One region of the Micromonospora olivasterospora genome, then DNA from elsewhere that is predicted to be linked to it. Evidence: riboswitches for the same ligand, from Rfam matches in the RefSeq annotation. Region 1 holds a riboswitch; the other holds the start of a gene.
What was found. A riboswitch is a leader RNA that binds a small molecule or an ion and turns the genes downstream of it on or off. The one in region 1 is predicted to bind cobalamin.
Positions count from the first base shown of each region.

Region 1 (3,700 bases):
CATGAGCGCCGAAGGCTTCGCAAACTCCATTGTTTTCGCCAACACCGCACTCAAACCCGACACCAGGGAACCCGACATCTACCGCACCAACTCGGTGTACCTGCAATTCACCGTCAGGATCCCCGACAACAACAACAGAATCCGCCGACAAGAAATCATGGTGCTTTTCGGTCTGAACAACCTATTCAACCTCGTTATCAACCCCCATCGCATCGTCATCGCCGACTACGGCCCTCACTACTACGACAAGGAAGAGAATTTCCCACCCATCAACCCCACCAAACCCATCAAACAGGAACCCGACACCGCGCCCCCATCGACCTGACAGGGCCCCGGCGTTGTCCCGTTCGGCGGCGGCTCCGCTGCGGGGAAGATCATCATCGTCGGGTGAGGTTCCCCCGTCAGCGTGGAGACCAAACCCAAGGGGACAGACGGTCATGGCTGAAACGAGAAAGCGGTTCGATAGAAAGTTCCGCGAGGGCACGGTGCGGATCGTGCGGGAGACCGGCAAGCCGATCGCGCAGGTCGCTCGGGATCTCGGGCCTGGGTTCGACATATGGCGCGAGATCATCCGGTTCGGTACCCCCATCGAATCGGCTGACGGTAACGGCGCACCGGGATACCAGCTCGCCGCGGTCGCCGTGATCCGGGTCGGCGGTCCCAGGGGAACCCGTTGGGTCGCCGGCATCATCGAGATACGCACCACGGAGGCCCCTGCGGGTGCCGAAAACCTCGTCCGCTAGCTAACCGGTGGCTGTTCCCCGGCGCCGCTCCCGGCACGTCGCTGAGCTCCGCACGATTGGGCGCCCGGCTGCGACGCCTCGGCTACGCCGCAGCCTGCACCGTGCCGAAACTCGTTCAGTGGCTTTGACCTGGCATTTTGAAGATCATTTCAGGCCGCCCGGTGGTACTCGTTGATCACCCCGCTGAGTCGTAGTCGGCGTCGTACGGGCTTGTCCATGGGGAAGAACCGACAGCCCGCACCCAGCTACGACGTCGGGAAGACCGTGAAACGCGCCCTCACCATCGCCGAACGACGAGATCAGAAGGGTTAAACAACAAGCTGATCGGATGCATCAGAAACGCCCCGGGAGATCCTCTCCCGGGGCGTTTCTGGTTTGTGCCGGCCACGCGGCGGCGGGCGGGTTCGGTGCGTCGATCCCCACCCCCGGCACCCCGCAGCGGTTCCTGGCCGGAGGTGAGCGGTTATCGTGTGGGCGCCGTGGTGTTCGGGAAGCCGGTGTGATGCCGGCGCGGCCCTCGCCACTGTGATCGGGAGACCGCTGGCCCTCGTCGTTCGCGAGGTCACTGGGCATTTGCGCCTAGGAAGGCCGGCCGGTGGTTGCTTGTCCCGTCAGCCAGGAGACCGGCCACGGCACGCTTCGACCCGTCCACGAGGTGCTGGAAGGCGGTCCCGCTGTGCGGTTCCCCATGCCTTGGCGCATCACCGCGCCGCTGTCCGTTCTCATCGTCGCCCTCGCCGGCTGTTCCGGCAGCGACACCGAACCCGAGGTGACCGCCGGGAGCGGCGCGACCGCCGTCACCAACTGCGGTGTCGCCGTGCCGGCCGGCGCCCCGCCCACCAAGATTTTCGCGGCCTTCCACAATGGGATCGAGGCGGTGTACGCCCTCGGCGCCGGCGACAAGCTGGTCGGCGCCGCCTACCTGGACAATCCGCTGCTGCCCGAATATGCCGCGCAGTTCCACCCGGACCAGCAGGAGCCGACCTACTACCCGGAGGAGTATCCGAGCCGCGAGGAGGTGCTGCGCCTCGACCCGGACTTCGTGGTCTCCGGGTTCACCGGGGCCTTCACCACCGAGGGACTCGGCACCCGCGCCGAACTGAACAAGATCGGCATCGGCTCGTACCTGTTCACCCAGTACTGCCCGACCGCCGACGGCGAGGGGCAGAAATCCCTGGCCGACAACGACGTCTCGCTTGACAGCGTCTACGGCGACCTCACCGACCTCGGCCGTGTTCTCGGCACGACGACGCAGGCCGAGGCTCTTGTCACGAAGATGAAGCAGACCGTCGCCGGCGTCGAGAGCGAACTCGCCGGGGTGAAGCGGCCGACAGTCGCGATGCTGAACCGGCCGGGCGGCGGTGAGCTGCGGGTTTTCGGCAGCGAGGACGTCGCCACCACGATCATCGAGAAGGCCGGCGGCATTCAGGTGTTCGACGACGTGCCCGGCCGGCTCGCCCGGATCGGCACCGAGGAGCTGATCAAGCGCAAGCCCGACGTCATCGTGATCCCGGCCTGCTGCGGGGCCGACGTCGGCCCGGACGGCGCGCAGGGGGTCATCGACGGGCTCAAGTCCGACCCCGCGCTGGCGAACGTGCCCGCGATCCGTGACAACCGGATTTACGCGGTGACGTTCGCCGAGATCACACCGGGAGTGCGCAACGCCGACGCGGTGGCGAATCTGGCAAAGCTGCTGCACCCGGAGAAGTTCTGAACGCTCGGGCTGCCGGTCTGGCCGGGGCCGTCGTCGTACTCGTGGCGGCGGTCCTCGGTTCCCTGCTGATCGGCAACGAGACGATCAGCATGAGTACGGTCGCCGGTACCTGGCTGCACCCGGACGGCTCCGACGCGCAGCGGATCGTGGAGTACCTGCGCGTACCCCGTACCCTCGTCGGGGTTTCCGCCGGCGCAGCCCTCGGCGTGGCCGGCGCCCTGCTGCAGGGCCTGACCCGCAACGCCCTCGCCGGACCGGAGGTGCTCGGCGTCAACGCCGGCGCCGCGCTCGGTGTGGTGTTGGGGATCTCGGTGTTCGGGGTGCACACCTTCGGCGGCTGGGTGTGGTTCTCGTTCGCCGGTGCGGCGCTGGCCGGCGCCGGCGTGTACGCGCTGAGCTCGCTGGGCCGCGGCGGCGCCACCCCGGTGAAACTGGCGCTCGCGGGTGCTGCCGCGACCGCGCTGCTCGGTGGGCTGACCACGGCGCTGACGTTGCTGGACATCAACACGTTCAACTCCTACCGGTACTGGTCGGTCGGGGCGCTGACCGCGGCGGACATCTCGGTCATCGGCACGGCGTTGCCGTTCCTGGCCACCGGGGCGCTGCTGGCGGCGATGTCGGTGCGGGCGCTGGACGCGATCGCGCTCGGCGACGACATGGCTCGTTCGCTCGGGCAGCGCCTGGCCGCCGGCCGGGCCACCGCGGCCCTCGCCGTGGTGCTGCTCGCCGGCACCGCGGTGGCCCTCGCCGGGCCGATCGCGTTCGTCGGGCTGACGGTGCCGCACATGGCCCGCGCCCTGACCGGCCCGGGCCACCGCTGGCTGCTTCCCTACGCGGCGGTGCTGGCGCCGGTCGTGCTGCTCGCCGCCGACGTGCTCGGCCGCGTCGTCGCCGAGCCGCAGGAACTGCAGGCCGGCATCGTCACGGCGATCGCCGGCGCGCCGTTCTTCATCGCCCTGGTACGCCGTCGCAGGCTGGCCGAGCTGTGATGCGCGCCGACCGGCGAGCCGCCGTGGTCAGCCTGGTCGCTCTGGTCATCGCCGTGGTCGCGATGGTGGCCTCACTGACCATGGGCGACTACCCGCTGCCGATCTCCGACGTGCTCACGGTCCTGACCGGCGGGGACGGCTCGACCCGCCGCAGCGCCTACGTGATCCTCGAACTGCGGCTGCCCCGCGCGCTCGCCGCGATCGCCGTCGGCGCCGCGTTCGGCCTGTCCGGGGCGATCGTGCAACGCGTCGTG
Region 1 covers NZ_VLKE01000001.1:2,309,236-2,312,935, reverse strand. The annotation lists gene JD77_RS10610 (hypothetical protein) at 1-325, shown strand, start outside; gene JD77_RS10605 (hypothetical protein) at 495-743, shown strand; cobalamin riboswitch at 1,207-1,389, shown strand; gene JD77_RS10600 (ABC transporter substrate-binding protein) at 1,420-2,457, shown strand; gene JD77_RS10595 (FecCD family ABC transporter permease) at 2,499-3,446, shown strand; gene JD77_RS10590 (FecCD family ABC transporter permease) at 3,446-3,700, shown strand, end outside.

Region 2 (3,700 bases), 3.1 Mb from region 1:
TCTCGCCGAAGCCGCGCGGCGGCTGGATCATCAGCACCACGTTGCCGAAGCGCAGGCCGGCGAGGACGAGGTCGCCGCCGTCGGCGTACAGCTCGCCCGGCGGCTCGCCCCAGTGCGCGAGCACCCCCTCGCGCAGCCCGGCCGGGAGCCGGTCGAACCACCGCCGGTACGTCTCCCCGGGCACCCGGGCCTCCGCGGCGGCGAGCTGCTCCGGGGTGAGCCACTCGACGTCGTGCCCGCCGGCGGCGATCAGGGCGTGGATCAGCGCGTCCCCGTCGCCGGGCGGCGGCTGCTCGCCCAGGTCGTAGCCGGCGTCGGCGAGCGCGGCGAACAGGCGCACCGCCGAGGCGGGGGTGTCCAGGCCGACGGCGTTGCCGACGCGGGAGTGCTTCGTCGGATACGAGCTGAGGACGACGGCGAGGCGCTTGTCGGCGTTCGGGACGTGCCGCAGCCGGGCCTGCCGCACGGCGATGCCGGCGACCCGCGCGGCCCGCTCGGGGTCGGGCTCGTAGACCGACAGCCCGTCGGCGTCGATCCGCTTGAACGAGAACGGCACGGTGACGATCCGGCCGTCGAACTCGGGGATGGCCACCTGCATCGCGGCGTCCAACGGGGACAGGCCGGCGTCGCTGGCCGCCCACTGGTCGCGGGTGCTGGTCAGGCAGAGCGCCTGGAGCACCGGGACGTCGAGGGCGGCGAGCGCGCCGACGTCCCACGCGTCGGGGTCGCCGCCGTTGGACGCGTCCGCGGGGACCGTCCCGCCGGCGGCGAGGACGGTGACGACGAGCGCGTCGCAGCGGGCGAACAGCTCCAGGGGCCCGTCGCCCGGGGCGAGGCCGCGCAGCGATCCGCAGTAGACCGGCAGCGGGTTGCCGCCGGCCGCGTCGACCGCGTCGGCGAGGGCGTCGACGAACGCCGTGTTGCCGGCGAGGGTGTGCGCCCGGTAGAAGACGATCCCGACCGTGGGGCGGCCGGGCGCCGGCTCGCGGTCGCCGTGGATCCCGTACGCGGCGGTGGGCGCGGGCGGGGCGAAGCCCTCGCCGGTGAGCAGCACCGTGTCGGAGAGGAACCGGGCGAGCTGGGCCAGGTTGTCCGGCCCGCCCTCGACCAGGTACGCCAGCGCCTGCGTGGCCACCCCGGAGGGCACTGTGGACGCCGCCATCAGCTCCGCGTCCGGCACCGCCTCGCCGCCGAGGACCACCGTCGGCACGCCGGAGGCGAGCACCGCGACCAGGCCGTCCGGCCACGCCTGCCGGCCGCCGAGCAGCCGTACGACGGCGAGGTCGGCGCCGTCGAGCAGCGCTGGCACGGCGTCGGCGGCGACCCGGGCCGGGTTGGCCAGCCGGTAGTCGGCGCCGCTGGCGCGGGCGGCGAGCAGGTCGGTGTCGGCGGTGGACAGCAGCAGGATGCGCACGGATGGCTCCGGAGAGTGATGCCCGGGGGCGACGGGCCGGTCGACGGCGGGCAGGGGTGGGCGAGGACCCGGCGGGGGGCTGGCCTCGGCGACGGCGCGGAGGCGCGGACCTCGGTGTGCGGGGGGCGGACCTCAGCGGCGGGCGGGCGGCGGAGCGGGCCGGCGACCGGTCGCGGGCGCGCAGCCGCGCGCCGATCGGCGGAGACGGTGGTCGTCGATACGTGAGACGCTGCGCCTCATCGGGTCCTCCTCGGGTGTCCACGCCCTGGGGTCGTCCCGACGGCCGAAGTCTCCTGGCTCCCGGATCGACGCTCTCCCCCGGCCTTCCAACCGCAGACACACGGCCGTGACTCGCGAGGGGGGATCGCTCCCCGGTGACAGTGGCGGGACCGCGCCGGAATCGCACCGGCTTCCTTCACTGCCGTCAGGCCGCGAATGCTGCCACACCCGCGCGCCGCCGGTCAACGGCGCGTCCCACGCCCGCTCCCCCCGACGGCTGCCGACCGGCGGGCGGCTCAGCGGAGCCGGCGCTCCGGGTGGGCCCGGTTCCAGGCCCGCATCCGCTCCGGGTAGCCGGTGCGCGCGGCCTCGTACAGCGGGACGGCGTGCCGCTGGGCGATCCGCGCGGCGACCCGGGGCGACCCGGTCCGGCGCCGGATCCACTCGCCGTCGTGGGCGATCGCCATCACGGTGGTGTCGGTCGCGGTGGTCTCGGGCTCCAGGTAGAACTCCACGCCCCGGCGGGTCCGCACGAACGCCTCCAGGGCGGCGAGGTCGTCGGCGGTCGCCTCCCGGTCGAGCTTCGTCGGCGTCCCGTCGGCGGCGCGCCCTCGCCGGATGAACCAGCCCATGTCCGGCCCCCTTCCTCACCCGTTCGCCCCAGTGCAGCACCGCCACCTGGCAAGCGGCTGGGAGCCGGGTGAGAAGAAGCTGGCCGGGGCCGGCGGCGGGGAGCCGGTCAGCGCTTGAGCGGGCGGGTGGCCGGGACCAGGGCGAGGGTGGGCAACAGCACCAGCGGCACCACGAGCAGGGCGCGCAGGATGCCCATGTGATCCCCGAGGAAGCCGAGCAGCGGCGGCCCGGCGAGGAACGCGGTGTAGCCGAGCACGGCGACGACGCTGACCCGGGCCGGCGCCCGTTCCTCGTCGTCGGCGGCGGCGCTCAGGCCCACGGGGAAGCCGAGCGACGCGCCGATGCCCCACAGCGCCACACCGACGATCGCCACCGGCCCGGACCCCGCCAGCACCGCGAGGGCCGCGCCCGCCCCGGCGACCGAGATGGTGGCGAGCAGCACCGGCACCCGCCCCCACCGGTCCAGCGCCACCGTGCCGGCGGTGCGGCCGAGGGTCATGCCCGCCACGAACACCCCGTACACGGCCGCGCCGGCCGCCTCGCTCAGGTCGTACCCCTCGACGAACGCCACCGCGACCCAGTCGTTGGCGGTGCCCTCGGTGAACGCCGCCACCAGCACCAGCAGGCCGATGAGCAGGGTGCGCGGCTCCCGCCAGGCCGCCAGCTGGGCGCGGCGCCGGGCGGCGGCGTCGGCCCCCGGCTTCGGGTCGTCGGCCGACGGGGCCGGCGCGGCGGCCAGGAACGAGCGGACCGCGAGCAGCGTGCCGACCAGCACCACCGCCGCGAGCACCGCCAGGTGCACGGCGAGCGGGAACCCGAGCCGGGCGGCCCCCGCGCCGAGGCCGGCGCCGGCCACCGAGCCGAGGCTCCAGGCCGCGTGGAACCGGGGCATGATCGTCCGGCCGAGCCGCCGCTCGACCCCCGTCGCCTCGATGTTCATCGCCACGTCGCAGGTGCCGGAGCCGTAGCCGAGGGCGAAGAGGCCGACCGCGACCCCGGGCAGCCAGCCGGCCAGGCCGGCGGAGAGCCCGATGACCGCCAGCGCCACCGTGAGCAGCGCGGTGCTGTACGCCACGGTGCGGGCCGCCCCGAACCGCTGGGTGATCAGCCCGGATGTCGGCATCGCCACCAGCGCCCCGATGGAGGCCGCCAGCAGCAGCAGCCCGAGCCGCCCCGCGCTGAGCTCCAACGCGTCCTTGACCGCCGGCACCCTGGAGAACCAGGCGGCGGAGGCGAGGCCGTTGAGGGCGAACACGACCGCCACGGCGTTACGCGCGGCCAGCACCGGCCGGGCGACGGCCGGGGCGGCCACCGGACCGGTGACGTCGGTGGAACTGTGCACGTGGTTTCCTCTTTCTCTCCCCGTCGTTCGCCGCCCGCCCGCGGCCCCGCCGACGATCGCACATTGGACGGCGGCCGGCCGGTTATCCGCCC
Region 2 covers NZ_VLKE01000001.1:5,426,459-5,430,158, reverse strand. The annotation lists gene cobN (cobaltochelatase subunit CobN) at 1-1,414, opposite strand, end outside; cobalamin riboswitch at 1,701-1,830, opposite strand; gene JD77_RS24915 (hypothetical protein) at 1,930-2,265, opposite strand; gene JD77_RS24910 (MFS transporter) at 2,373-3,608, opposite strand.
Region 2: it holds a riboswitch for cobalamin, as region 1 does, so the genes downstream of both, cobN (cobaltochelatase subunit CobN) here and JD77_RS10600 (ABC transporter substrate-binding protein) in region 1, are expected to answer to the same signal.